2 regions of the Dactylosporangium sp. NPDC000521 genome follow, and region 1 is predicted to be linked to the other one. Evidence: predicted binding sites of a transcription regulator. Region 1 holds the regulator's gene; the other holds the start of a gene.

What was found. The regulator HrcA, encoded in region 1, represses chaperone genes, less so after heat shock. The targets are predictions, from matches to a motif close to GGTTNGCACNCTCNNNNNGAGNGTGCNAACC.
Region 2: a site for HrcA is predicted at 8,565-8,595, ahead of groES (co-chaperone GroES). Genes of this name have one in related genera too.

What each region holds. Positions count from the first base shown of each region.
Region 1 covers NZ_JBIAYW010000013.1:133,426-148,091, forward strand. The annotation lists gene ACFY3L_RS35860 (SDR family NAD(P)-dependent oxidoreductase) at 1-578, shown strand, start outside; gene ACFY3L_RS35865 (16S rRNA (uracil(1498)-N(3))-methyltransferase) at 660-1,355, opposite strand; gene dnaJ (molecular chaperone DnaJ) at 1,352-2,476, opposite strand; gene hrcA (heat-inducible transcriptional repressor HrcA) at 2,509-3,531, opposite strand; gene ACFY3L_RS35880 (DUF4870 domain-containing protein) at 3,717-4,337, shown strand; gene hemW (radical SAM family heme chaperone HemW) at 4,454-5,650, opposite strand; gene ACFY3L_RS35890 (enoyl-CoA hydratase family protein) at 5,668-6,444, shown strand; gene ACFY3L_RS35895 (hypothetical protein) at 6,542-7,435, shown strand; gene ACFY3L_RS35900 (phytanoyl-CoA dioxygenase family protein) at 7,560-8,480, shown strand; gene ACFY3L_RS35905 (GlsB/YeaQ/YmgE family stress response membrane protein) at 8,637-8,918, opposite strand; gene ACFY3L_RS35910 (NUDIX hydrolase) at 8,984-9,439, opposite strand; gene lepA (translation elongation factor 4) at 9,481-11,361, opposite strand; gene ACFY3L_RS35920 (YbjN domain-containing protein) at 11,494-12,048, opposite strand; gene ACFY3L_RS35925 (hypothetical protein) at 12,218-12,850, opposite strand; gene ACFY3L_RS35930 (acyl-CoA thioesterase) at 12,936-13,337, opposite strand; gene ettA (energy-dependent translational throttle protein EttA) at 13,339-14,666, opposite strand, start outside.
Region 2 covers NZ_JBIAYW010000008.1:146,398-161,063, reverse strand. The annotation lists gene ACFY3L_RS26350 (GuaB3 family IMP dehydrogenase-related protein) at 5-1,123, opposite strand; gene guaB (IMP dehydrogenase) at 1,162-2,655, opposite strand; gene ACFY3L_RS26340 (DUF5319 domain-containing protein) at 2,837-3,229, shown strand; gene ACFY3L_RS26335 (LuxR C-terminal-related transcriptional regulator) at 3,306-4,064, opposite strand; gene ACFY3L_RS26330 (WhiB family transcriptional regulator) at 4,245-4,700, shown strand; gene ACFY3L_RS26325 (molybdopterin-dependent oxidoreductase) at 4,837-6,303, opposite strand; gene groL (chaperonin GroEL) at 6,430-8,079, opposite strand; gene groES (co-chaperone GroES) at 8,172-8,486, opposite strand; gene ACFY3L_RS26310 (hypothetical protein) at 8,718-9,491, shown strand; gene ACFY3L_RS26305 (methyltransferase domain-containing protein) at 9,496-10,674, shown strand; gene ACFY3L_RS26300 (hypothetical protein) at 10,742-11,488, opposite strand; gene ybaK (Cys-tRNA(Pro) deacylase) at 11,506-11,985, shown strand; gene ACFY3L_RS26290 (DUF1707 domain-containing protein) at 11,988-12,311, shown strand; gene ACFY3L_RS26285 (ABC transporter ATP-binding protein) at 12,293-14,044, opposite strand; partial or broken gene ACFY3L_RS26280 (ATP-binding cassette domain-containing protein) at 14,044-14,666, opposite strand, start outside.

The DNA.
Region 1 (14,666 bases):
TGATCGTCTCCGGTGACCTGACCGACCCCGGCGCGGTCCAGGCCTTCGTCGACGGCGCGGCGCTCTCCCTCGGCGGCCTCGACGTGGTCGTCAACAACGCGGCCGTCGCCGTCGAGCACCCGATCCTCACCGACGACTACGCCACCTGGCAGGCCGCCTGGCAGCTGACCCTGGCCGCCAACCTGGCCGGCCCCGCCAACGTCTGCTGGTGCGCCGCCCGCCACCTCGGCGAGGGCGGCCGGATCGTCAACGTCTCCTCGCGCGGCGCGTACCGCGGCGAGCCCCGCTACCCGGCGTACGGCGCCGCCAAGGCCGGCCTGAACTCGCTGACCCAGTCCCTCGCCCTGGCCCTGGCGCCGAAGGGGATCGCGGTCAACGCGGTCGCGCCCGGGTTCGTCGCCACCGACATGGGCAACGCCGTCATGGCGACGGGCGACGGGGACGCGATCCGCGCGCAGAGCCCGTTCAACCGGGTCGCCCGGCCCGAGGAGGTCGCGGAGGCCGTGCTCTTCCTCGCGAGCTCGGAATGGTCCTCGGGCGCCGTCCTCGACCTGAACGGCGCGTCCTACTTCCGCTGACCGCCGCCATTGACCGCCGCCATTGACCGCGGCCGGTGACCGCGGCCGGTGACCACGGCCGGTGACCGCGGCCGGCAGGGGCTACCAGCGGCCGAGGCGGACCGACAGGGCGGCCAGGGCGGCAGCACCCGCGGTCGAGGTGCGCAGGATCTCCCGGCCCAGGCGCACCGGCACAGCGGCAGGGAACGCTGCCAGCTCCTCCGGCGCGATACCGCCCTCTGGGCCGACGACCAGCGTGATGTCGCCGGCAAGCGGGACGGTCGACAGCGGTACCGACGCCTCCTCGTGCAACAGCAGGACGGTGCCGGTGAGGGAGAGCTGCTTCGTGGTCCGCGCGTCGGTGACCTCGGGCAGCCAGGCGCGGCGGGACTGCTTGACCGCCTCGCGGACCGTGGACCGCCACCGCTCGACCGGCTTGGCGTCCTTCCACCGCGCGATGCTGCGGGCGGCCTGCCACGGGACGATGCGGTCGACGCCGAGCTCCGTCATCAGCTGCACGGCCAGCTCCGCCCGCTCCCCCTTCGCGATCCCCTGCACGACGGTGATCTGAGGGTCGTGCGCCGCGACGGCGGACCGCTCACCGAGCTCGAGATCCAGAGCGCCCTTGTGCGCCGCGGCGACCACCGCGGTCAGCAGGCCGCCGCGGCCGTCGCAGAGCAGGAGCGCTTCACCGGGCGAGAGCCGCTGCACGTTGGCGGCGTGATGCCCTTCGGGGCCGTCGAGCCGCCACTGGTCCCCGACAGGAAGATCGGGGACCAGAAAGAGCGGAAGGCTCACGCGTGTCCGTTGAAGGCGTCGCGCACGCGGGAGAAGAAGCCGCCCTGCTTGGACAGCTCCGCGACCTCCTCGCCGCGGGTGCGGGCGAAGTCGCGCAGCAGCTTCTCCTGCTCCGGCTCCAGACGCGTCGGGGTGCGCACGTCGAGGTGGACGTGCAGGTCGCCGCGGCCGGTGCCGCGCAGGTGCGGGACGCCCTTGCCGCGGATGCGCAGGGTCTGGTTGGGCTGGGTGCCGGCCTTGACGTCGACCGTCTCCTCGCCGTCGAGGGTCTTGATCGTCAGCCGGGTGCCGAGGGCCGCCGCCGTCATCGGGACGGTGACCCGGCAGTGCAGGTCGTCGTCCTTGCGGGAGTACACGTCGTGCGGACGCTCGTGGATCTCGACGTAGAGGTCCCCGGGCGGGCCGCCGCCGGGCCCGACCTCGCCCTGCTGGGCGAGGCGGATGCGCATGCCGTCCTCGACGCCCGACGGGATCTTCACGGTCAGCGTGCGGCGGGTGCGGACCCGGCCGTCGCCGCCGCACGTCGCGCACGGGTGCGGGATGACGGTGCCGAAGCCCTGGCAGGCCGAGCACGGCCGGGCCGAGACGACCTGGCCGAGGAACGTGCGCTGCACCGACTGGACCTCGCCGCGACCGCCGCAGATCTCGCAGGTGGTCGGGTGGGTGTTGGGCGCGGTGCCGGCGCCGGTGCAGGTGCTGCACACGACGGCGGTGTCGACGGTGATCGGCGCCTCGACGCCGAACGCGGTCTCGTGCAGGTCGAGGTCCAGCCGCAGGATCGCGTCGGCACCCGGCCGGATCCGGGGGCGAGGCCCACGGCTGGCGGTCGTGCCGAAGAACGCGTCCATGATGTCCTGGAACCCGACGAACGCCCCGCCCTGCGGGCCGGCCCCGCCGCCACCGGGCGCGAGCGGGTCGCCGCCGAGGTCGACCATCTCCCGCTTGCGCGGGTCGGACAGCACCTCGTAGGCCGCGTTGATCTCCTTGAACTTCTCCTGTGCCACAGGGTCGGGGTTGACGTCCGGGTGGAACTCGCGCGCCAACCGTCGGTAGGCGCGCTTGATCTCGTCGGCCGTGGAGTCCCGCTTGACACCGAGAATCCCGTAGTAGTCCTTCGCCACTGAGTCCTATGCCCCTGACTCGTCCATGAGGTTCAACCTTGTCCCAGCAGATCGCCGACGTAGCGTGCCACGGCGCGCACCGTGGCGATGTTTCCGGGGTAGTCCATGCGCGTCGGCCCGAGCACACCCATGCCGCCCACCACCATGGAGCCCGGCCCATAGCCGGTCGCCACGATCGACGCGCTGCGCAGGTCCTCGATCTCGTTCTCGTCGCCGATGCGCACCCGGGTCATGCTCGGCTCGACCTCGCCGAAGAGCTTGAGCAGGATGACCTCCTCCTCGAGCGCCTCGAGGATCGGCCGCAGCGAGCCCTGGAAGTCCAGCAGGCCGCCGCGGGCCAGGTTGGCGGTGCCGGCGAGCGCGATGCGCTCCTCGGTGCGCTCGACCAGGGTCTCCAGCAGGACGGTCGACAGGGCGGTCATCGGCGGGCGCAGGCTCGGCCCGGACTCCTCGACGAGCGCCTGGACCAGGGGCGGGGTGTCCACGAGGCGCTTGCCGACGAGCTTCTCGTTGATCCTGCGGCGCAGCTCGGTGACGTCGTCGGCGGGGATCGCGCGGGGCAGGTCGACCATCCGCTGCTCGACCCGGCCGGTCTCAGCGATCATGACCACCATCAGCCGGGTGGTGGACAGCGGCACCAGCTCGAAGTGGCGCACGCTGGCCCGCGACAGGCTCGGATACTGCACGACGGCGACCTGCCGGGTCAGCTGTGCGAGCAGCCGCACGGTGCGGTGCACGACGTCGTCGAGGTCCACGGCGCCGATCAGGAACCGCTCGATCGCCCGGCGCTCGGCGGGGCTCAGCGGCTTGACGCGGGACAGCTTGTCGACGAAGAGCCGGTAACCGGCGTCGGTGGGCACGCGACCGGCGCTCGTGTGCGGCTGCCGGATGTAGCCCTCCTCCTCGAGGACGGCCATGTCGTTGCGGACCGTCGCCGGAGAGACCCGCAGGTTGTGCCGCTCGACGAGGGCCTTGCTGCCGACGGGCTCCTGGGTGGCGACGTAGTCCTCGACGATGGCACGCAGGACCTCGAGCTTGCGCTCGTCGAGAGCCATGCGCACCTCCCTGGAGAACTGGCACTCCCACTTCGTGAGTGCCAGTCTACGTCGCCCGCGCCGCCCACGGAATGATCGTCATGTGTACGAACCGCCGCCATTACAGTGGTCTGCGCCGAGTTTGTCCAAAAGAAGTCATGCCACGTCGCTGGCCATACTTGATCGGTACCCCTACCGTGGCCCCCATGAGTGAACCACCTCGCCCCGGGGAGTACGGCGTGCCGCAGGACCCCAACAACCCCTATTCGATGCCGGGCGGGGCACAGTATCCGCCGCCGGGCCAGGACTACGGCCAGCAGCCGCCGGTCTCCGGTGGAGGCTACCCGCCGCCCACCAGCGGCGCGGGCTACCAGGACCCGAACGCCTACCAGCAGGGCGGTTACCAGCAGCCCGGCGGCTACCAGCAGCCCGGCGGTTACCAGCAGCCGGGTCAGTACGGATACCAGCAGCCCGGTGGATACCCCGGCGCCGGCGGCCCGGTCGGCTACGCGAACAGCGACGAGAAGACCTGGGCCCTGATCGCGCACTTCGGTGGCATCTTCATCGGCTTCATCGCCCCGCTCATCGCGCTGCTGGCCAAGGGCAACGAGTCGCCCACGGTCAAGGCGCACGCCAACGAGGCGCTGAACTTCCACATCACGTGGGGGATCATCCTGTTCGTGGGTGCCCTGCTGTCGATCTGCACGTTCGGGCTCACGCTCATCGTGCCGTGGATCATCATCATCGTGTTCGCGATCATCGCCGGCATGAAGGCCAACGGCGGCGAGCTGTACCGCTACCCGATGACGTACCGCTTCATCAAGTAGTACATCCAATCGTTCGAGGGGCGGCCACCGAGCCGCCCCTCGCCATGTCCGGCCGCAAAGGCCCCACAAAGGCCCCATAAGGCCCCACAGGGACACGGCCGGCCGCGAAGACACGCTCAGGTCAGGTCGCGGGCCACGGCGTCCGCGAGCAGCCGGCCACGCAGCGTGAGCACCGCCCGGCCCTCAGCGAACGGCCCGGCCTCCAGCAGCCCGTCATCGAGGCAGCGGCGGGCCCCCTCCAGCGCCGGCGGCTCCAGGACGGCCAGGGGCAGGCCCGAGGCGAGCCGGATCCGCAGCAGCACGTCCTCGAAGCGCCGCTCCTCCTCGGTCAGCACCTCCCGCGCCTGCCCCGGCGACGCCCCGTCGGCGAGGCGCGCCGCGTACGTGTGCGGGTGCTTCACGTTCCACCACCGCACCCCCCGCACGTGGCTGTGCGCGCCGGGCCCGAGCCCCCACCAGTCGCCGCCGCGCCAGTAGAGCTCGTTGTGCCGGCAGGGCGAGTCGCGGGACCAGTTCGACACCTCGTACCACGTCATCCCGGCCTCCGTCAGGGCCTGCTCGGCGGCGAGATAGCGGTCGGCGGCCACGTCGTCGTCCGGGTACGGCAGCTCACCGCGGCGCATGCGGGCCGCCAGCCGGGTGCCGTCCTCGACGATCAGGGCGTACGCGCTCACGTGGTCCACGCCCGAGTCGATCACCGTGCGCAGGGACGCCGCGAAGTCCTCGGGGCGCTCGCCGGGCGTGCCGTAGATCAGGTCCAGATTGACCCGTTCGAACCCGGCCGCGTGCGCCTCCGCGACCGCGGCCGCGGGCCGCCCGGGGGTGTGCCGGCGGTCGAGCACCGCCAGGACGCCCGGCGCGACGGACTGCATGCCGAGGGAGATCCGGTTGAACCCGGCCGCACGCAGGTGCCGCAGGCCGGCCGCGTCGACGGACTCCGGGTTGGCCTCCGTGGTGACCTCGGCGTCGCCGGCGAGCCCCCAGGTGCGGTCGATGCCGTCGAGGATGCGGGCCAGCTCCGCCGGCGGCAGCAGCGTGGGCGTGCCGCCGCCGAAGAACACCGTGTCGACCCGGGGCGGCGCGACCACCTTGGCGGCCAGCGCCAGCTCGTCGAGGACCTGCTCGGCGTAGCCGGCGCTCAGGACGCCCTCGTCGGCGGTGTACGTGTTGAAGTCGCAGTATCCGCAGCGGGACGCGCAGAACGGGACGTGGACGTAGACCCCGAACCCGGCCTCCCCCGCCGCGTCGGCGACCCCGTCGGGCAGCGCGCCGTCACGGGGGATCGGCTCACCTTCTGGCAGTGTTCCGGGCATTTCACTAGTGTGCCCGCATGCCACTCGTACGGTCACAGGCGGCGCATGGCGTGGCGACGGTCACGCTCGACAGCCCCGCCAACCGCAACGCGCTGTCGACGGCCCTGATCGAGGAGCTCCTCGCCGCGCTCGCCGCCGCCACCGCGGACGACACCGTGCGGGTCGTCGTGCTCACCCACACCGGGCCGGTCTTCTGCTCGGGCGCGGACCTGAAGGAGACCGCGGCCGCGTTCGGCTCGGGCAAGCCGCCGATCAACCGGCTCGGCGAGGTGCTCACCGCGATCTGGGAGTGCCCCAAGCCGGTCGTCGCGCGGCTCACCGGGCCCGCCCGCGCGGGTGGCCTGGGCCTCATCGCCGCCGCCGACATCGCGGTCTGCTCGCTCGAGGCGACGTTCGCGTTCTCCGAGGTGCGCATCGGCGTCATCCCGGCCGTGATCTCCGCCACGGTGCTGCCGCGGCTGTCCCCGCGCGCCGCCGCGGAGCTGTTCCTGACGGGGGCGACGTTCGACGGTGCCCGGGCCCGCGAGATCGGCCTGGTCACCGCCGCGGTCGCCGCCGACCAGGTCGACGAGGCCGTCTCGTCGTTCGTCGCGGCGCTGGTACGGGGAGCGCCGGGCGCGCTGCGCGGCACGAAGGAGCTGCTTCGACGACGGAAAGCCGACACGTTCCGTGACGAGCTCGCGGCCATGACGGAGCTTTCCGTGTCGTATTTCGGTTCCGAAGAGGGAATCGAGGGAATCATGGCATTCAGGGACAAAAGAGACCCAAACTGGATCCCTGACGGCGTCGCCTGAACGGCCGGACCCGCCTCACCCCCCGCGGGTGTCGCCGTGGATCGCGGGGGTGCAGTGGCGGGCGGGACGTACGCTGGTCGAGTTCTCAGGTCGGGAGGTGACGATGCGTACACGACACGTGCTGATCGCGATGGTCGTGCTGGGCATCGTCGCGACCGCCGGCATCTACGCGGTGCTGCAGAAGCTCGGCGACCACCTGCCGGCGCTGCTGCCGCCGGGCCGCGCCTGCGTCATCGACGCCGGTAACGCACCCGCCGCGTCGTCCGGGGCCTCGGCCGGCACCTCCGTGCCGCTGGACTCGGAGCAGGTCGCCAACGCCGCCACCATCACCGCCGTCGGCCTGCGCCGCGGCGTGCCCCGGCGGGCGCTGGTCGTGGCCCTCGCCACCGCGTGGCAGGAGTCGAAGCTGGAGAACCTCGCCGGCGGCGACCGCGACTCGATCGGCCTCTTCCAGCAGCGCCCCAGCCAGGGCTGGGGCAAGCCCGAGCAGATCGCCGACCCGCGCTACGCGGCGAACGCCTTCTACACCGCCCTGCTGAAGGTCAAGGGCTGGGAGAAGATGCGCGTCACCGACGCCGCGCAGGAGGTCCAGCGCAGCGCCCATCCCGAGGCGTACGAGAAGTGGGTCGACGAGTCGGAGATCATGGCCCGCGCCCTGAGCGGCGAGGCCACCGGCGCCGTCTCCTGCACCGTCACCGAGTCCTCCAGCCACGGCGCCGAGGCCGCGCAGACCCTCGCCGCCGGCGTCAAGCTCGACTGGGGCAACGTCAGCACCGCCGACGTCGCCGACCTCGTCGGGGTCGCGCTCAAGGTCCGCGAGCCGAAGACCGGCTGGCAGTACGCGCACTGGATGGTCGCCCACGCCCAGGACCACGGCGTCAAGCGGGTCGCGTTCAGCGACATGGAGTGGACCGCGAAGAGCGGCAGCTGGACGCGAATCACGCAGCGTGGCGGCGCCGGCGGCGACCGCGTCGTCGCCGAGGTCTACTGACGCGCAGGTTGCACGCCGTTCGTACGGGATTTCGCACTGTCCGGTGGAGAACTCCCGACTCGGTTCGTTGTACACCTCGCGTTACCATCGGTCGTTCCCTGGTTGACGAAAGTAAGGGGAGGACATGACGTCCGCTGCACCCGACTACGGCGGTCTGACCGGCTATGAGCCGATCAGCGAGGCCGACCGCAAGGAATTCCTGGACCAGGGCTTCCTGCTGGTCCGCAACGTGTTGAAGGAAGACCACCGCGCGCAGCTCGAAGCCGCCATGGACCGGGTCTACGCCGAGGAGAAGGCGGCCGGCTCCAGCAGCATGAAGAAGGACGGCACGCTGCACCTGCTGGGCTTCCTGAACCGTGACGAGCTCTTCGGGCACCTGCTGACCCAGCCGACCCTCTTCCCGTACATGTGGGGCCTGGCCGGCTGGAACATCTACACGCACCACAACCACCTCGACATCACGCCGCCGGCGGCGATGACGGAGGCTCCGTCGTGGGGCTGGCACCAGGACGGGTACCGGCAGAACTCCGACCCGGAGACCATGGACCCGAACCTGCCGCGGCCCATGTTCTCGCTGAAGATCGCCTATGTCATCTCCGACCTCTCGGAGACGGGCCGCGGCGCCACCAAGGTCATCCCGGGCAGCCACCTGTGGAACTCGCTGCCCCGCCCCGCGGACACCACGGTCGAGAACCCCGACCCCGAGGGCACCGTGGAGATCACGGCGAACCCGGGCGACTGCTTCATCTTCGACCGGCGCCTCTGGCACTCCCGGTCGCCCAACTACTCCGACGTCACCCGCAAGATGCTGTTCATCGGCTACACGTACCGGTGGATCCGCAACCTCGACGACATGCCGATCGACTACGACGGCGAGTGGTGGGCCAACCGCACCCCCGTCCAGCGCCAGCTCCTGGGTGAGGCCACGCACACGGCCAACTACTGGGGCATCAACTGGAATGGCTACATCGACGAGGAGATCCCCCTCCGCAAGGAGCTCAAGACCCGCGGCCTCCTCGACCGCTCCATCCCCTGGCTCCGCTAGGGCTTACCCCCCTTTCGCCACCGAAGCGGCCGTGCCCTCGTACCCCCGAGGCGCACGGCCGCTCCGCATGTCAGGCACGGCACGCGAAGGAAGTCGGGCACGACACGCGAAGGCCCCCAGTCCGGGGAGGCTGGGGGCCTGACGCGTTGGAAACTGTTACAGGGTGCTGCGGCGTCCGCGACCGGCCACGCCGACCACCAGGGCCACGCCGACGGCGGCGACCAGCACCTGGATCAGCAGCTCGCCCCAGTCGACACCGGGGGTGTCGGTGGAGATGCCGATGGCATTCGCGATGACGGTGCCGAGCAGGGCGGCGACCACGCCGATCACCATGGTCAGCCAGATCGGGATGTTCTGGCGGCCGGGGACGACCAGCCGCCCGAGCGCGCCGACGATCAGGCCGACGATCAGTGCCGTGATGATTCCGGTGACAGTCACGGTTCCTCCTTCAGAGCCTCAACCAGGGGGTTGCAGTTGCGGTTGCGCTCTTATTGCCCGTGACCTCAGGTGACCAAACGCTCCGGTGATCGACGAACCTCACGAATCGCCGATTCCATGGTGGTGAACGCGAGCGGGGGCGGATCGGACAAAGGCACCCAGGCGTACTCCGTGCCTTCGGACGTGTCGAGGGTGATGGTGGCGCCGGGGGCCAGTCGCGCCAGCCAGAAGCAGTCCAGGACGGGCAGCTGTTCGTCCTGGTACTCGTAGGTGCCGATCCACATGCCGACGAAGGCGCCGAGCAGGACCTCGACGCCGAGCTCCTCGCGGGCCTCGCGGACCGCCGCGTCGCGGGGGTGCTCCCAGCCGTCGCAGAAGCCGCCGGGCAGGTCCCACCAGCCGGCCTGCGGCGGGCGGGCGCGGCGGATGACGACGAAGCGCCCGGCGTCGTCGAAGATGATGGCGGTGCCGGTCGGGCGGGGGTTGACGAAGACCTCGTACCCGCAGGCGGCGCACTTCACCGGCGGGGCGTCCGTGGACGCCCCGCAGCGGGGGCAGTGCCTCACTTCTTCGGCTTGTCCGCGGTGGGAGCGTCGGACGTGGACAGCGCGGCGATGAACGCCTCCTGCGGCACCTCCACGCGGCCGACCATCTTCATCCGCTTCTTGCCTTCCTTCTGCTTCTCCAGCAGCTTGCGCTTCCGGCTGATGTCACCGCCGTAGCACTTGGCGAGCACGTCCTTGCGGATGGCGCGGATCGTCTCGCGGGCGATGATCCGGCTGCCGATCGCGGCCTGGATCGGCACCTCGAACTGCTGGCGCGGGATGAGCTTCTGCAGCTTGGAGGCGATGGTGACGCCGTAGTTGTACGCCTTGTCCTTGTGCACGATCGAGCTGAAGGCGTCCACGGGCTCGCCGTGCAGGAGGATGTCGACCTTCACGAGGTCGGCCTGCTGCTCGCCGCTGGGCTCGTAGTCGAGGCTGGCGTAGCCCTTGGTGCGGCTCTTCAGCTGATCGAAGAAGTCGTAGATGATCTCGCCCAGCGGCAGCGTGTACCGCAGTTCGACGCGGTCGGCCGACAGGTAGTCCATGCCCTGCAGGGAGCCGCGGCGGCCCTGGCACAGCTCCATGACGGCGCCGACGAAGTCGTTGGGGGTCAGGACGGTGGCCCGGACGGTCGGCTCGAAGATGTTGCTGCTCTTGCCGTCGGGGAACTCGCTCGGGTTGGTGACGGCGTGCTCCTTGCCGTCCTCCATGATCACCCGGTAGACCACGTTGGGCGCGGTGGAGATCAGGTCGAGGTTGAACTCGCGCTCCAGCCGCTCCTGGATGATCTCCAGGTGCAGCAGGCCGAGGAAGCCGCAGCGGAAGCCGAAGCCGAGCGCGGCACTGGTCTCCGGCTCGTACACCAGGGCGGCGTCGTTGAGCTTGAGCTTGTCCAGCGCGTCGCGCAGCAGCGGATAGTCCGAGCCGTCGATCGGGTAGAGCCCCGAGTAGACCATCGGCTTCGGGTCCTTGTAGCCGCCGAGCGGCTCGGTGGCCGGCTTGGCGTTGATGGTGACCGTGTCACCGACCCGGGACTGGCGCACGTCCTTCACGCCGGTGATGAGGTAGCCCACCTCGCCGGCGCCGAGGCCGTCGCTCTTGATCGGCTCGGGCGAGATGACGCCGATCTCCAGCAGCTCGTGGACCGCGCCGGTCGACATCATCTTGATCCGGTCGCGGGCGCCGAGCCGGCCGTCGACGACCCGGACGTACGTGACGACGCCGCGGTACACGTCGTACACCGAGTCGAAGATCATCGCGCGGGCCGTGCCGTTGTCGCTGCCTACGCCGGGGGTGGGCAGCTGGCGCACGATCTCGTCGAGCAGGTGCGCCACGCCGGCACCGGTCTTGCCCGACACGCGCAGGCAGTCGTCGGGGTCGCAGCCGATCAGGTGGGCGAGTTCCTCGGCGTACTTCTCGGGCTGCGCGGCCGGCAGGTCGATCTTGTTGAGCACCGGGATGATCGTCATGTCGTTCTCGAGCGCGAGGTACAGGTTGGCGAGCGTCTGCGCCTCGATGCCCTGCGCCGCGTCGACCAGCAGCACCGCGCCCTCGCAGGCGGCCAGGCTGCGGGAGACCTCATAGGTGAAGTCGACGTGGCCCGGGGTGTCGATCATGTTGAGCACGAACTGCTCGCCGGCCAGGTCGCCCTCGCGCACCTGCCACGGCATGCGGACGGCCTGGCTCTTGATGGTGATGCCGCGCTCACGCTCGATGTCCATGCGGTCGAGGTACTGGGCCCGCATCTGCCGAGCGTCGACCACCTCGGTCAGCTGCAGCATCCTGTCGGCCAGCGTCGACTTGCCATGGTCGATGTGCGCGATGATGCAGAAGTTGCGGATCCGGTCCGGCACGGTGGCACCGGGACGGTTCACGCCGGGGTCGTTCGTCGGTGGCACAGGCGTCCGTTCTCCATGATGGCGGGGATCAGACCCCTATCGTCCCATGCCCACGGATCACGTCGAAGCGGCGCCGGTACGCGGCCCCGCCGTTACCGGAAATGTCCGGAAAAGGCGGGGCACACAGCAGCGTCAGAGCAGTGCACCCTCGTCGTGCAGCCAGTCGACGAACCCCATCGCGACGACGGCCGCGCAGTCGACGAGCTCGGCGATGAGCTCGGGGTGGGCACCGGACAGCAGGGGCACCTGCATCTCGGCGTAGATCGGAAGCTGGCCGCGGTCGGTGGGGTCGCCGACGTAGGCCTTGTAGAAGCGGCGAGTGTGGTTCCACTCGTTGACCACCCGGTAGGACCGGTCGGCCCAGTCCGGGGGCACCGTGGCATGCGGCCTGGCGCGCACGACGAGGATCTCGTCCGACGGCCCCTCGAGGGCGAACAGCACAGCGTGGCGCTCCCACAGCGCGAGAAGGCTGCCATCCCCATCTGTCAGGTATCGAATCTCCAGCTGCTCGAGGGCCTCAGCGACCCGCAGCAACGTCACCGGTGCGATCACGCCCGCACCCGCGCCCGGCGCTCCGTCGCACACCGCGTCGGTCACCGGAGTCGGCTCTTCCCGTGCCAGCTGCGCGACGGTCGTGTCGGTCTGCGACCCGTCCGTCTGCTCGGCACGCCATGGCCACTTTGGCATCGTCCGCGCTCCCTAGCTCCCCCGTGGCCTCCACCCGCAATTGCGGTCCGTCGCCGAGTGATTTCGCTCGGCGGTGGACCCGAATGAGGACGGTACCCGTTCGGACGAGTTTCAGCAGCCCCCAATTTCACCCTCGCCCCACCCGTTCGGGTGAGGGTCTTACCACCGTCTATCCGATGAGAAGAGTCTTGGCAGCACGATGCCAGGCAGAGCCATATGCGCAGGCCAGAGCCGTCCATGGACCCGATTTCCGAACATCGACGAAGTCTCGTGCAGGTGCACGTTCACCCGTCATGAACCCCATTCGCACGACCGCCTGCACGAGCCTTTGCGGTATCTCGACGCGCTCGCCGCCGCCGGTCGTCACGACGATCGGCACGTGGTCGAGCAACGCGTCGCGGAGCACCCGGGAGCCGACCGCGCGGCCACCGACACCCTCCGCGGCGGCGGTCCGCAACGTGTCCGCGGCGGCCGCCCCGACCCGCCGGATGTCGGCACCGGGGATCCGCTCCACGACCACCCCCGCGTCGCCGGGGATGGACCACCGCCACTCGCTGTCCCGGAATGCGGGAAGCTGGTCATCGAGCATCGCCAGCAGCTCGCGGGCCAGGACGGTGTGATCGCCGTCGACATGCCCGGGGACGCCGCGGCTCACCAGGACGCCCCACGGAAGGCGCGACCAGAGGGTGACGCGGTCGTCGCCGGCCGGCCGCAGCCGGACCACCGCGCCGGCGTCGAGGCGGACCGCCCGGGCCAGGAACGCCCGGGCGTCCGCGGCCCCGAGGCCGTCCAACCACGTCACGGAGCGACCGCCGGCGAAGCCGCCGAACGCCCGCGAACCAAGCCACGGAGCACCGTCGGACCAACCGGCCGACGGGGCATCCCGCCTAACCGAGCCACGGGGACAGGAACTCGCGCTCGATGTCCTTGACCCGGCGCGGCCGGCCGGCGGCCAGGTCGAAGGGCACGCAGACGGTCCGCGCGCGGGACGCGACCGCGTCGCCGTCGAAGAGCTCGTAGGCGACCGTCAATCGACTCGCCTTGATCTCCTCCAGCCACAGCTCGATGCGCACGGGATCGCCGTAGTCGATGGGCCGCAGGTAGTCGATCTCATGACGTGAGATGACGATGCCGTCCTCGAACGTCTGCAGCCCGGCCGCCTTCGCCGCCGTGAACATCAATGCCACGCGCGCCTCCTCGTACAGAGTGAGGAAGCGCGCGTTGTTTACGTGCCCGTACGCGTCCAGGTCGGACCAGCGCAGGGCGCAGTGATAGATGAAGCGGGCCACCTCAGTCGCGGGTGAGCTTGCGGTAGGTGACGCTGTGCGGGCGCGCCGCCTCCTGGCCGAGCCGGTCGACCTTGTTCTTCTCGTACGCCTCGAAGTTGCCCTCGAACCAGAACCACTTGGCCGGATCCTTCTCGTCGCCCTCCCAGGCGAGGATGTGGGTCGCGACCCGGTCGAGGAACATCCGGTCGTGGGAGATGACCACGGCGCAACCGGGGAACTCCAGCAACGCGTTCTCCAGCGACGACAGCGTCTCGACGTCGAGGTCGTTGGTCGGCTCGTCGAGCAGCAGCACGTTGCCGCCGATCTTCAGCGTCAGCGCCAGGTTGAGCCGGTTGCGCTCGCCGCCGGACAGGACCTTCGTCGGCTTCTGCTGGTCGGGGCCCTTGAAGCCGAAGGCAGCGACATACGCCCGGGACGGCATCTCGACCTTGCCGACCATCAGGTGGTCGAGGCCGTCGGAGACGACCTCCCAGACCGTCTTGTCGCCGTCGAGGCCGGACCGGCTCTGGTCGACGTAGGACAGCTTGACCGTCTCACCGACCCGGACCTGGCCGGCGTCGGGCTGCTCGAGGCCGACGATCGTCTTGAACAGGGTGGTCTTGCCCACGCCGTTGGGGCCGATGATGCCGACGATCCCGTTGCGCGGCAGCGAGAACGACAGCCCGTCGATCAGCACCCCGCGCTCGTCGAAGCCCTTCACCAGCTCCTTGGCCTCGATGACCATGTTCCCCAGGCGCGGGCCCGGCGGGATCTGGATCTCCTCGAAGTCGAGCTTGCGGGTCTTCTCCGCCTCGTTGGCCATCTCCTCGTAGCGCTCGAGGCGGGCCTTCGACTTGGTCTGGCGGGCCTTGGCGTTGGAGCGGACCCACTCCAGCTCCTCGGAGAGGCGCTTCTGCAGCTTCTGGTCCTTGCGGCCGGCGACCGCGAGCCGCTGCGCCTTCTTCTCCAGGTAGGTGGAGTAGTTGCCCTGGTAGCCGTGGACCTGGCCACGGTCGACCTCGGCGATCCACTCGGCGACGTGGTCGAGGAAGTACCGGTCGTGGGTGACGGCGAGCACGGCGCCCGCGTACTTCTGCAGGTGCTGCTCCAGCCAGTTGACACTCTCGGCGTCGAGGTGGTTGGTGGGCTCGTCGAGCAGCAGCAGGTCGGGCGCCTCGAGCAGCAGCTTGCACAGCGCGACGCGGCGGCGCTCACCACCGGAGAGCGTGGTGACGTCGGCGTCCGGCGGCGGGCAGCGCAGCGCGTCCATGGCGAGGGCGAGCGCGGAGTCGATGTCCCACGCGTCGGCGTGGTCGAGCTCCTCCTGCAGGCGGCCCATCTCCTCCATCA
Region 2 (14,666 bases), on a different contig from region 1:
GGTCTCAGCGGTCGAGGACCAGGCCGACCTTCTGGAACTCCTTCAGGTCGCGGTAGCCGCACTTGGCCATCGCGCGCCGGAGGCCGCCGAACAGGTTGAGGACGCCGTCGGGGTCCTCGGACGGGCCGTACAGGAGCTTCTCGAGGTCGCCGAGGGACTCCTCCGCGGACCCGAACGAGCCGCGGGGCAGCTTCGGGTGGCTGGCGGCGGAGTGCCACCAGGCGCCGCCGGCCGGGGCCGATCCGCTGCGGGACAGGGGCTCGCCGACCATGACGGCGTCGGCACCGCAGCCGAGGGCCTTGGCGATGTCCCCGGACGTCTGCAGGTTGCCGTCGGCGATGATGTGGACATACCGGCCGCCGGTCTCGTCGAGGTAGTCGCGGCGGGCGTCGGCGGCGTCGGCGATGGCGGTGGCCATCGGGACGCGGATGCCGAGGACCCGGTCGGTCGTCGACCACTCGTCGGCGCCGATGCCGACGATCACGCCGGCCGCGCCGGTGCGCATGAGATGCAGCGCGGTCTGGTAGTTGGTGCAGCCGCCGACGATGACCGGCAGGTCCAGGTCGGCGATGAACTCCTTGAGGTTCAGCGGCTCGTCGGTCGTCGACACGTGCTCGGCGGAGACGAGGGTGCCCTGGATGACCAGCAGGTCGACGCCGGCGTCGAGGATGACGGGCGCGAGGGCGAGGGTGTGCTGCGGGGAGACGCGGACGGCGACCGTGACGCCGCCGTCGCGGATCTCCTTGACCCGCTCGCCGATGAGCTCGGGCTTGATGGGCTCCGCGTACACCTCCTGGAGGCGCCGGGTGGCCCGGGAGTCGTCGTCCAGTCCGGACAGCTCCTCCAGGATCTTGCTCGGGTCGGTGTAGCGGGTCCAGAGGCCCTCGACGTTGAGCACGCCGAGCCCGCCGAGGCGGCCGAGCTCGACGGCGGTCGCCGGGCTCATGATGGCGTCGGAGGGGTGCGCCACGCACGGGATCTTGAACGGGTACGCGTCGAGCTGCCAGTTGGTCGACACGTCGTCGACGTCACGGGTGCGCCGTGTCGGGACGATCGCGATGTCGTCCAGGTGGTAGCCACGCCGGGCACTCTTGCTCAGCCCGATCTCGACCACGTCACGCATTTGCCGCTCCTGCCATTGTTAAGCCCTGCTAGGGGTGTCTACCGCGAGTGGTAGTTGGGTGCCTCGACGGTCATCTGGATGTCGTGCGGGTGGCTCTCCTTGAGCCCGGCCGCGGTGATCCGGATGAGCTGGCCCCGCTCGTGCATGTCGGGGACGGTGGCGGCGCCGACGAAGCCCATGCCGGAGCGCAGCCCGCCGACGAGCTGGTGGGCGACCGCGGCGAGGGGACCGCGGAAGGGGACCTGGCCCTCGATGCCCTCGGGGACGAGCTTGTCGTCGGACAGGACGTCGTCCTGGAAGTAGCGGTCCTTGGAGTAGGACCGGGCCTGCCCGCGGGACTGCATCGCGCCGAGCGAGCCCATGCCCCGGTAGGACTTGAACTGCTTGCCGTTGATGAAGATCAGGTCGCCGGGGCTCTCCTCGCAGCCGGCCAGGAGGCTGCCGAGCATGACGGTGCTGGCGCCGGCCACGATCGCCTTGGCGATGTCGCCGGAATACTGCATGCCGCCGTCGCCGATGACCGGCACGCCGAGCGGCGCGCAGGCCCGGGCGGCCTCCATGATCGCGGTGATCTGCGGCACGCCGACGCCCGCGACGACCCGGGTGGTGCAGATGGAGCCGGGGCCGACGCCCACCTTGACCGCGTCGGCACCGGCCTCGGCGAGGGCCTTCGCGCCGGCATACGTGGCGACGTTGCCGCCGACGACGTCGACGGTGGTCTCCTTCTTCAGCCGGACGACCATCTCGACGACCTGCCGGTTGTGCCCGTGCGCGGTGTCGACCATGACGATGTCGAGGCCGGCGTCGATGAGGGTGCGGGCCCGCTTGTAGGCGTCGTCACCGACCCCGACGGCGGCGGCGACCCGGAGCCGTCCGGCGTCGTCCTTCGTGGCGTGCGGGAACTTCTCGCTCTTGGAGAAGTCCTTGACCGTGATCAGGCCGCGGAGCTTGCCGGAGCTGTCGACGATGGGCAGCTTCTCGACCTTGTGCTTGCGCAGCAGCGCGAGGGCCTCGTCCTTGCTGACCCCGACCGGCGCGGTGTAGAGCGGGGCGACGGTCATGATCTCGCGAACGGGCGTGGCCGGGTCGGACACGAAGCGCATGTCCCGGTTGGTGACGATGCCGACGAGCTGGCCGGCGGCGTCGACGACCGGGACACCGGAGATCCGGTACCGCCCGCAGAGCTTGTCGACCTCGCCGAGGGTGTCGTCGGGCGAGCAGGTCACCGGGTTGGTGACCATCCCGGCCTCGGACCGCTTCACCAGGTCGACCTGCTGTGCCTGGTCGTCGATCGACAGGTTGCGGTGCAGGGTGCCGATGCCGCCCTGACGCGCCATGGCGATCGCCATCCTGGCCTCTGTCACCGTGTCCATCGCGCTGGAGACCAGCGGGATGCGCAGGGTGATGTTGCGGGTGACGTGGCTGGACGTGTCGACGGCGCTCGGCACGACGTCGGATTCGCCCGGCAGCAGCAGCACGTCGTCGAAGGTCAGGCCCAAAGGCAGCTCGGAGCTGCTGGTAGGGCGTGACATCACGTCAGGTCGCGGCGAGAAATCCATGAAGCGCATCCCAGCTCTCGGTCTCCGGCGGGTGCGTCTCATCGTACTTCCGCCCCGACGGCGCACCCCTCCGCCATAGCCGGACGTGCCGTGGCTTACTACCGCTCCGCACACCGAGCCCCACACACGCCGGTATTAGGGCTACCGTTGAGGCGTGCACGAAGAGCCCATCGACCCGTTCGCCGGTGACCCGGCCGATCCTTCGGCCGAGCTCGACGACAGCGGTGCCGACGACCCGTTGACCGCCGCCGAGCGCCAGGACGTTCTCGAGGACCTTGCGGACCTCGAGATCTACCAGGCGCTGCTCACGGCGATCGGCGTCCGTGGGCTCGTCATCGAGTGTGAGGACTGCCACGAGCCGCACTATTTCGACTGGGACCTGCTGCGGGGAAACCTGAAGCACCTGCTCACGTCGGGCCGGCCACGGGTGCACGAGCCGGCTTTCGACCCGGACCCGGACCATTACGTCACATGGGAGTACGCGCGGGGTTACGCTGACGGGGTCCACGACGCACTGGCGAGTGCGACGGACGACAACGAAGGCTGAGTCCCTGGGGCAAGCTCTGGGCACCTTCGTTTAGGTTTGCCGCGCGCGGGGTACCGACGCGGCATGGCACGCGACGCTAGCTCACCAACCCGGCACGGAAGGCCGCCGCGACGGCGTGTGCCCGGTCGCGTGCGCCCAGTTTCCGGAACAGCCGGCGAGCGTGCGTCTTGACCGTGTCCTCGGAGACGAAGAGCTCCCGGCCGATCTCGGCGTTGCTCTTGCCGTCCGCCATTCCGCGCAACACCTGCAGCTCGCGTTCGGTGAGCTCGACGCGCCGCCGCGGCGGTTCGCCGGGCACGTCGCCGCGCTGCTGCGGCACGCCGGCGCCGACGATGCGCGCGTTGGGCACCCCGACCGCGGTCCTCGCCGCACCGGGCAGCCCCCGGCCCACCGGCAGCACGCCACCGGCCGACTGGGCCGGCGTGCCGACCCGCGCGGGCAGGACCGGCTCACCGTTGCCGCGGCCGACCTGGCTCAGCACGAGCAGCACCGCCTTGGCGAGCGTCGTGACCGGGTCCGCCGTGTCGACCCGGATGACCGCCCTGGCGCCCGCCGCGATCGCCGCCGCCGCCGCGCGGGGCTCCTCCGTGCCGAAGAAGACCACCGTCGAGCCCGGCGACACCGCCAGGACGCGGCGGGAGAACTCCGCACTGTCGGGCCGGGCGAGGGTCGGGTCAGCCAGCACCAGGTCCGCGGGCAGCTCACTCAGGCGGGCCAGGGCCTCGACCATCGTGACGGCGGTCCGCACCGCGTGTGCCACTCCGAGCCTGGCCGCCGCTGCGGCGACCGTCTGTGCCGCGACCTGTGTTCGCACACACACCAAAATCGTACGCACCGTCGTGCTCCTCTCTCTCAAAGAGAGAAACACGAAATGGCGAGATCTAGACGTGGTTTCGCCGCGATTGGCCTACGAGAAATTGACCGACGACATCCCGTTACCTGCGGCGTGCTCGCGCGTTGTACAGGGTCTGTGCCCCGCGCGAATTCAAGTCCGCAAGCTTGGAAGGAGGGGCGAATGACGAATGTGACTCGGCTGCCCGGCCCGATCGCGGACATGTGGGACTGGCAGCGTCTCGGCCTGTGCCGCGGACGGGACAGCGCGCAGTTCTTCCACCCGGACGGCGAGCGCGGCGCGTCGCGCGGCCGGCGGGAGGCGGCGGCGAAGAACGTGTGCCGGGCGTGCCCGGTCCGGGCGCAGTGCGCCGCGCAGGCCCTGGCGACCCGCGAGCCGTACGGCGTGTGGGGCGGCTTCAGCGAGGGCGAGCGCCTGCGGCTGCTGGCCGTCGGCTGGGAGGACTGCGCCGTGCGGGGGCAGGAGAAGGTCGACGTGTCGCGACTGGAGGCGAAGCTCGGGCTGCGCCCCTCGCCGCCGCCCATCCAGCTGCGCACGATCCGCACCCACCCGGCGCCCAACGTGCCGGCCCAGCGTCGCCGCGCCGGCACCGACCGCGCCCGCCCCGCCGCCCGGTAACGGCGGAGAGCCGGCCGCGGGAACGGCCGCCGCCGGGCATACCCCCCGACGCGGCGGCCGCGGAGCGGAGCCAGGCGTGGAGGAACGGCCGCCGCCGGGGCGTACCCCCGACGCGGCGGCCGCCAACATGTGCGGGTCAGCGCACCTCGACCTGCACCGAGTGCCATCCTGTGGCGCCGTCGGGGTCCGGCGGCGCCACCGCGTCTGTCTGGGTGTCGCCGCCGTTGTCGGTGGCGCGGACGGTCAGCCGGTGCTTGCCGGGCGTCGCGGTCCACTGCAGCGTCCACTGCCGCCACGTGTCGATCGACGGCACGGCGGCGAGCTTCGCCTGCTGCCAGGGGCCGTCATCGACGCGGACCTCGACCTTGGCGATGCCGCGGTGCTGCGCCCAGGCGACGCCGGCGATGACGACCTGGCCGGCCGGGGGCCGGCCGCCGGCGCGGGGCGTGTCGATCCGCGACTGCGTCTTGATCGGTCCTTGCTGCGCCCAGCCGCGATTGATCCAGTACGCGTCGAAGTCGGCGAACGACGTCAGTTCCAGTTCGGCGAGCCATTTCGTGGCCGATACATATCCGTACAGGCCGGGCACGACCATTCGAACGGGAAATCCGTGCTCGATCGGGAGCGGTTCGCCGTTCATCGCGATCGCGAGCATCGCGTCCCGCCCGTCGCGCAGCAGCGCGGTCGGGGTGCCGGCGGTCCATCCGTCGACGGACCTGCTGACCACCTGGTCGGCGCCGGCTTTCGGCCGGACCTCGTCGAGGAGGTCGGCGATCCGCACGCCCTGCCACTTCGCGTTGCCGATCAGGTCGCCACCGACGTCGTTGGAGACGCAGGCGAGCGTCACGTACCGCTCGATCATCGGCCGCTTGAGCAGCTCGTCGAAGGTGAGGGTGAGCGGCCTCTCGACCCGGCCGTGGATGCGCAGCGTCCAGTCGCCGGGCGACACCTGCGGCACGACGAGGGTGGTGTCGATGAGGTAGAAGTCCTTGTTCGGCGTCACGAACGGGGCCAGGTCCGGCAGGTTCGCGTCGGCCTCCGCCGGCAGCGGCGTGGCGGCGTCGGGCGCGGCCGGGACGCGCACGGCCGCGCGGTCGGCCTCGACGTCGCGGCGGGTCGCCCACCAGCGGGCGGTGAGGCCGGCGACGAACGCGGCGGCGAGCGTCCCGCCGGCGGCGCGCAGGAAGAAGCGGCGCTGCTCGTAGGTCTCGATCGGCGGCCGCACCAGCAGCCACCGCAGCACGCCCGCGCCGGCGAGCGCCCCGGCGACCGTCGGCACGAACGCATACCAGGGCGCGTCGTGCCGGGTCACCGCCGCCAGGACGCCGATCACGGCGAACAGGGCGATACCGGCATACCCGTACATCATCCGGCGCAGCGACAGGATCCCGACGACCGCCGCGAAGACCGCGAGGATCAGCAGGGTCCCGACCTGCAGCGCGATCTTGTCGTACGTGGAGAAGACCGCGACCGCGAAGTCCTTCACGGGCGCCGGCACCGCGTCGATCACGGCCCCGCCGACGGACACGAGCGGGGAGGTGGTCGCGCCGGTCAGGATCGCGACGACCTCGGCGACGCCGAGCGCCACCCCTGCGGCGGCCATGCCGGCGAGCGCGGCGTTGCGTTTGCTGAGCACGGCTCCAGTCTGCGCCGTGCGCCACCGCCCACCAAGGGCGGTAATCGATCCATAAGGAAGAAGGGCCCGGCCGGAGCCGGGCCCTTCCGACACTCAGAAACCCGGGCCGTGCGAGTGGCCGTGGCCGTGCCCGTGGCCGTGTCCGCCACCGGCGGCGGCGGGCTCCGGGGCGACCGGCTTGTCCACGACCAGGCTCTCGGTCGTGAGCAGCAGGCCGGCGATCGACGCGGCGTTGGAGACCGCGCTGTGCGTCACCTTCACCGGGTCGACGATGCCGGACTTGACCAGGTCGACGTAGTCGCCGGTGGCGGCGTCGAGGCCGTGGCCGAAGTCGAGCGCGGAGACCTTGCCGACGACGACGTAACCGTCGAAGCCCGCGTTCTGCGCGATCCAGCGCAGCGGCTCGACGAGCGCCTTGCGCACGATCGAGACGCCGACCTTCTCGTCGCCGGTCAGGCCGAGGTCACCGTCGAGGACCGGGAGCACCTGGGCCAGGGCGGCGCCGCCGCCGGGGACGATGCCCTCCTGGACCGCCGCCTTGGTCGCGGAGATCGCGTCCTCGATGCGGTGCTTGCGCTCCTTCATCTCGACCTCGGTGGCGGCGCCGGCCTTGATGACCGCGACCCCACCGGCGAGCTTGGCGACCCGCTCGTTGAGCTTCTCCTTGTCCCAGTCGGAGTCGGAGGCCTCGATCTCCTTGCGGAGCTGCTCGACCCGCGCGGTGACCTCGCTCTGCTCGCCGGCACCGTCGACGATCGTGGTGAGCTCCTTGCCCACGACGACGCGCCGGGCCTTGCCGAGGACCTCGGTGCCGACCGACTCGAGCTTGTAGCCCAGCTCGGGGGCGACGAGCTCGGCACCGGTGAGGATCGAGATGTCCTGGAGCATCGCCTTGCGGCGGTCGCCGAAGCCGGGCGCCTTGACCGCGACGACCTTGAAGGTCTTGCGGATGGCGTTGACCACCAGGGTCGACAGGGCCTGGCCCTCGACGTCCTCGGCGATGATCAGCAGCGGCTTGTTGTCCTTGACGATCTGCTCCAGCAGCGGCAGCAGCTCCTCGATGGCGGCGATCTTCTGGGTGGTGACGAGGACGTAGGTGTCCTCGAGCACCGCCTCCTGCGACTCCGCGTCGGTCACGAAGTGCGGGGAGATGTAGCCCTTGTCGAACTGCATGCCCTCGGTGACCTCGAGCTCGGTCGTGAGGGTCGAGCCCTCCTCGACCGTGATGACGCCGTCGCGGCCGACGCGCTCCATCGCGGAGGCGATCAGGTCGCCGATGGTGGCATCCTGCGCGGAGATGGTGGCGACCTGGGCGATCTCGGTGTGGCTGGCGACCGGGGTCGCCTTCTCCTTGAGCGCCTTGACGACGGCGGCCGCCGCCTGGTCGATGCCGCGCTTGATGCCCGCCGGGTTGGTGCCGGCGGTCACGTTGCGCAGACCCTCGCGGACCAGCGCCTGGGCGAGCACGGTGGCGGTGGTGGTGCCGTCACCCGCGACGTCGTTGGTCTTGGTGGCGACCTCTTTGACCAGCTGGGCGCCGAGGTTCTCATAGGGGTTGGCGAGCTCGATCTCTTTCGCGATCGTCACGCCGTCGTTGGTGATGGTCGGGGCACCGAACTTCTTGTCCAGGACGACGTTGCGACCGCGCGGGCCGAGCGTGACCTTGACCGTGTCGGCCAGGTGGTTGACGCCGTGCTCCAGCAGGTGCCGCGCATCGTCGGAGAAGCTCAGGATCTTCGCCATGCGTGTGATGTCCCTTCAAAGCGACACCGCCCCGGCCGCAGCGCTCCTGCGCACGGGTCCGGGGCGGTGGCCACTGATCTACTTGGTCTGGGTCACTTCTCGATGACCGCGAGGACGTCACGGGCGGAGAGCACGAGGTACTCCTGGCCGCCCCACTTGACCTCGGTGCCGCCGTACTTCGAGTAGATGACGGTGTCGCCGACCTTGACGTCGATCGGGACCCGGTTGCCCTTGTCGTCGATGCGACCGGGGCCCACAGCCTGGACGGTGCCCTCCTGGGGCTTCTCCTTGGCGGTGTCCGGGATGACGATGCCCGAGGCGGTGGTCGTCTCAGCCTCGTTGGCCTGGACCAGGATGCGGTCCTCGAGCGGCTTGATCGCAACCTTCGTCGCGGTAGTCACGGGCATACCCTCCTGGGGTATCGATTTCTTACGCTATCGAGTGCCCGGTGAAGCCGTCGTCGCGGGTGCCGGCTCCAGCCGGTTGGCTGGCACTCTCATGTCGAGGGTGCTAATCGGAGGTTATGTCGCTGGCTAGCACTCCGTCAAGGAGAGTGCCAAACACGCCACGAAATCACCCGTCGTCGGCTACGCGACGGACAGCGGCCGGACATCGCCCACCGATCTACGCTCGCCTGTATGAAGAGGCTGCTGGGCATGTTGATCGTCGCCACCCTGACCACGGGGTCCCTCGCCGCCTGCGGCAAGAAGGACGGCGGCGACGTTGCCGCGGAAGCCAGCAACGGCCCGTCGAACTCGGCCGGGTTCGGCGAGGGCCCCGGCGGAGCCTCGGCATCGCCCGGCGGTGGCGGCACCGGGGGCACCGGCGGCACCCAGGATCCGTCCGCGGACAAGAGCGCCGCCGGCCCCACCTACCCCGGTGACGCCAAGGGCTACTGCCAGGCCGCCGTGTCCGCCTGGACCAAGAACGACATGAACCGGATCAAGCAGCTCGCGAGCAGCGGCGCCGTGTCCAACTTCCAGTACATCGAGAAGGGCGCCGACCACAACTGGAAGTACGTGAAGAAGGACGGCTCCGAGTGCGTCCTCCGCAACGACCACGGCGACCAGCTCCAGGTCACGATCGACGAGCACAACCTGGGCAAGCCGCAGGCCGTCACCGACGTCGTCATCGAGAAGACCGAGTACCCGTCGGACGCCTCCAGCTACGTGCAGAGCTTCATCAACGCCTGGTACAACGGCAACACCGCCCGCATGGCCAGCTACTCCAGCCAGTCGATCGCCGGCAGCTACGGCGGCAAGAAGGCGCCGCCGAACTGGACCGAGAGCCAGCCCAAGGAGGACAAGGGCGACTATTGGCTCGTGCACGGCTCGTCGAACGCCGGCGACAGCTATACCTTCAAGGTTCGCAAGAGCCTCGGCAAGGCCGGGGGCATCCTAGGGATTTCATAGACGCATGCTCGAACAGGCGATCCAGGCCGCGGCCGCACTCCCTGACGGCGACCCGCTCGCCGCCGCGTCGGCGCTGCGGGCGGCCGGCTTCCCGCCCGACCTCGCCGCCGCCGCGCTCACCCAGGTGGCGCTGCGGCGGAAGGCGGTCGCGAAGTTCGGCGCCGACGCGGCGGTGATGCACTTCACCCGCGCCGGCCTCGAGCAGGCGACCCGGGCTCCCGTCGCGGCCCGGCGGGCGGCCCGGCTCGCCGCCGCGGGCGCCATCCGGGTCGCGGACCTCGGCTGCGGCATCGGCGCCGACACGATCGCCTTCGCCCGCGCGGGCCTGCGCGTGCACGCGGTCGACGCCTCGCCGGAGACGGCCTCGACCGCGTCGGCGAACGTCCACGCGTTGGGGTTGGCGGCCGGTGTACTGGTGGAGACCCGCGACGCGACCGAGGTGCCCCTCGACGAGGTGGACGCCGTGTTCTGCGACCCCGCCCGGCGCACGTCCGGCGGGCGGCGGGTGTTCGACCCCCGCGCCTACTCGCCGCCGTGGGACTTCGTGGTGGGACTGGCGGCGCGGGTACCGATGACGGTGCTGAAACTCGCGCCCGGCATCGACCACGCGCTGCTGCCGCCCGGCGCGGAGGGAGAATGGGTGTCGGTCGACGGTGACGTGGTCGAGGCGGCCGCTTGGTGCGGTCCGCTGGCGGCCGCTCCCCGCCGCGCGACGCTCTTCCAGGACGCCCAGGTCTTCTCGCTGACGGGCTCCGGCACGACCGCCGCACCTGTCGGACAGGTCGGAAATTTCGTGTATGACCCCGACGGGGCGGTGGTGCGGTCGCATCTCGTCGCCGAGTTCGCCGCCACGGTCGGCGGCGCCCTCGCCGACCCCACCATCGCCTACGTCCACACCCGGTCCTACGTGCCGACCCCGTTCGGACGCTGCTACGAGGTGCTCGACCAGCTGCCGGTGGCGTTGAAGCGCCTCCGGGCCGCGCTGCGCTCCCTCGACGTCGGCTCCCTGACGATCCTGAAGCGCGGCTCCGCCCTGGACGTGGAGGAGCTGCGCAGGTCGCTGCGCCTGTCGGGCACCCGGGCCGCGGTGATCGCGCTGACCCGGGTCGCCGGCGCCCCCGCGGTGCTCCTGCTGGACCGGGTCCCCAGCCCGGCCGCCCCCGCTCCCGCTCCCGCCGGATAGCCCCGCCTGGCTCGGAACCCTGCCCGACAGCACCGCCGCCCCGGTCCCACCGGAGAGCCGGGGCCGCTCAGTACAGCTGCTGCCCCAGGCGTCGTTGCAGGTCGATGAGCACGTCGTCGGCGAGTTCCTCCGGTGGGCGGCGGCCCAGCTGCTCCGTGAGCATGCGGCCCGACTCCCGGCACATGTCCCACGTCACGCGCTCGTGCAGCCAGCGCAGCCACTCGACGACGTCGTTGATGAAGAACGCGACGATCTGCTCCGACCCGCGGACCCGCCGCTCCTCCCCCATCACCGTCAGCGCCGCCGCCAGCCGCCGCCGCGGGAAGTCGTGCCCGGCGAGCGCGTCGGCGAACACGTCCGCCCGGTGCCGCGGCGCCGTCGGTGCGACCGTCAGCTTCGGGAACGGCGGATCGCCCGACGTCCACACCTGCGCGCTGCGCGGCACGAACTCGGGCTCCAGCACCACGTCGATCCGTGACGCGTGCCCCGGGTCGTCGACGGCGACGAGGACCCGCGGCTCCACCGAGCTGACCTTCGTCACGAAGCGCGACAGGCCGGTCGCCTCCTCCACGCAGAACCGCGCGTCGGGCAGGTCCAGCACCCCGTCGAACACCAGCCGCCCGACCCGCGGCCCCGCCCCCTGCCACAACCTGACCCTGACCAGCCCCACCTGCGGCCTGGCCGCCACCCGTACGTGCCGGTCCGTCGCCGTGATCGGCCCGTCCCCGTCGAACACGGACATGTCCCGGCCGCTGGTGGCGCCCAGGAAGATGTGCCCGTAGCCCAGGTACATCTGGACGGCACCGATCTGCATCTCGCTATTGTGGGCCAGTGGCGAGCAAGGGCACCCCGGCGACCGCACTGTTGGCGCGGCAGAAAATCGTGTTCACTCCACATACGTACGAGGTCGACCCCCGGGCCGCCTCCTACGGCGAGGCCGCCGCGGCCGCCCTCGGCGTCGCGCCCGACCGCCTCTTCAAGACCCTCGTCACCACCGTCGACGGGCAGCTCACGGTCGGTGTCGTGCCCGTCTCTGCGTCCCTGGACCTGAAGGCCCTGGCCGCCGCCGTCGGCGGCAAACGCGCCGCGATGGCCGAGCCCGCCGCCGCCGAACGCGCCACCGGCTACGTGACCGGCGGGATCTCCCCCGTCGGGCAGCGCTCGCGGCTCCCGATCGTCATCGACGCCTCGGCCTCCGCACTGTCCACGATGTACGTCTCGGGCGGCCGGCGCGGCCTGCAGATCGAGCTCGCCCCCGACGACCTCGTCCAGGTCACCGGCGCCGTCCTCGCCCCCATCGCGACCCACTGACCATGTCCGCGCCGGACGAGGCCCGCCGGCACGCACCGGCCATGCGCGCCTCCGACGAGGACCGGCGGCGCGTGATCGACGCGCTGCAGCAGCACACCCAGGCCGGCCGCCTGACCCTGGACGAGTTCGCCGACCGCTGCGACACGGTCCTCGCCGCGAAGACCCTCGCCGACCTGCGTGCCGCCACCCACGACCTGCCGGCGCTGCCACCGGTGCCGGCGCCGGCCCCCGCGGACACGTCGAACGACCGCCACGTGCTGTGGGTGTTCGCGATCGCGCTGATCGCGGCGGTCCTGCTGGGCGTCGTCTACGCCGCGTTCCACTGATTCACGGCGGTGCCGTGCCAGGAACGCCACAGGGCGGCGTAGGCACCGCCGGCGGCGACGAGGTCGTCGTGGGTGCCGAGCTCGGTGATCCGGCCGTCCTCGACGACGGCGACCCGGTCCGCGTCGTGGGCGGAGAAGAGCCGGTGCGCGATGGCGATGACGGTCCGGCCGTGGAGGGCACCCGCGAGTGAACGCTCCAGGTGGCGGGCGGCGCGCGGGTCGATGAGGGACGTCGCCTCGTCCAGGACCAGGGTGTGCGGGTCGGCGAGCACGAGCCGGGCCAGGGCGAGCTGCTGCGCCTGGGCCGGGGACAGCGGCGGCTCGCCGAGGACGGTGTCGAGGCCGGCGGGCAGGGCGTCGACCCAGTCGAGGGCATCGACGGTGGCGAGCGCGTGCCGGAGGTCCGCGGTCGTCGCGGACGGGCGGGCGAGGACGAGGTTGTCGCGGACGGTGCCGAGGAAGACGTGGTGCTCCTGGGTGACGAGGGCGACGTGCCGGCGCAGCGACGACAGCGGCAGGTCCGACAGCGGGACGCCACCGATGGTGACGGTGCCGGCGCCGGGCGTGTGGATGCCGGCGAGGAGTCGGCCGAGGGTGGACTTGCCGGCGCCGGAAGGGCCGACGATCGCGAGCCGTTCGCCGGGCCGGACCTCCAGGTCGATGCCGTGCAGGACGTCGCGGCCGTCGACGTACGCGTACCGCACCCCCTTCGCGACGATCCGCTCGTCGGCGGGGACGGCTTCGGCGTCCGGGGTGGCGACCGGCACCGACTGGACGCCGACGATCCGGGCGAACGAGGCGAACCCGACCTGCAGGTGGTCGAACCACGACAGGACCCGGTCCAGCGGGTCGATGAGCGCCAGGAAGTACAGGACGGCCGCGGTGACCTGACCGACCGTCGCCCACCCCTCCGCCACGAACCACCCGCCCGCGACGAGCGTGACCGCGCCCGGCAGCGCGTAGCCGAACTCCGTCAGCGGGAACCAGACGGTCCGCAGCTTCAGCGTGTACATGTTCCGGTCGTACAGGCCGCGCAGATGCTCCTGGGTGCGCTCGACCCGGCGCTGCCGCAGCCGCAGGACGTCGACGGTCCGGGCGCCCTCGACGGTCTCGGCGAGTCCGTCGGTCAGCTCGGCGAACGCGGCGCTGGCCGCGAGGTACCCGGCCGGCGCCCGCCGGAAGTACCAGCGCGAACCGCCCCACAGGATGGGCACGGCGACGAGGGCCGGCAACAGCAGCAGCGGCGACACGAGCGCGACGGCGCCGATCGTGAGGACGACCTGCAGGATGCCCACGACGACCTCCGGCACGGCGAACCGGACCGTGTCCGAGGTCCCCTCGACGTCGCGGGACGCGCGGGTGAGCAGGTCGCCGGTGCCGGCACGCTCCACCGTGGACGGTGGGACGGCGAGGACCCGGTCGACGAACTCCTCCCGCAGCGTCGCGAGGACCTGCTCGCCGAGGCGGGCGGAGGCGAGTCTGGCGTAGCGCACCAGTACCGACACGGCGACGACGAACCCGGTGATGGTGAGCGCGATCCGGTCGACGGTCCAGGTGGTGGTGCCGGCGGAGGTCTTCTCGACCAGGTCGCCCAGCAGGCGGGGGGTGACGAGACCGGCGACGGCGGCGCTGACGTGCAGGGTGACGACGAGTGCCAGCGTCCGCGGGTGCTCACGGACGAGCCGCCGCAGGTAGGAGCGGACCTCGGCGCCGGAGGCGACGGGCAGCAGCATCAGGCGTCCTCCTCCCTGGTGACGGTCGCGCTGTACGCGGGGCACGTGGCGAGCAGCTCACGGTGGGTGCCGGTGGCGGCGACCCGGCCGGTGGCGTCGACGAACGCGACCACGTCGGCCTGGTCGAGCAGCAGCGGGCTGGTGGTGCACACGACGGTGGTCCTGCCGGCGCGGGCGGCCGGCAGGCGCCGCGCGATGAGGGCCTCGGTGTGGGTGTCGACGGCGCTGGTGGGTTCGACGAGCACCAGGACCGGCGGGTCGAGGGCGAGCACGCGGGCGAGCCGCAGCCGCTGCTGCTGCCCGCCGGAGAAGTCGCGGCCCCGCTCGGCGATCTCCGTGTCGAGCCCGTCGGGGAGCGCGTCGACGATGTCCTGCGCCGCGGCCGCGGCGAGCGCGGACAGCACGGTGGCGTCGCTCCTGGCGGTGCCGCCCTCGGTGGTGTGGTGGCCGCCGCCGAGCTCCTCGCGGAGCCGCCCGCGGAAGAGCCGGTCGCCGTTGTCGGCGACGACCACGTGTGATCTGACGTCGTCGATCCGCATGTGCCGCAGGGGTACGCCCAGCAGCCGCGCCTCCGACGCCGGATCGAGCAGCCCGATCCGGTCCGCGATGGCGGCGGCGTGCT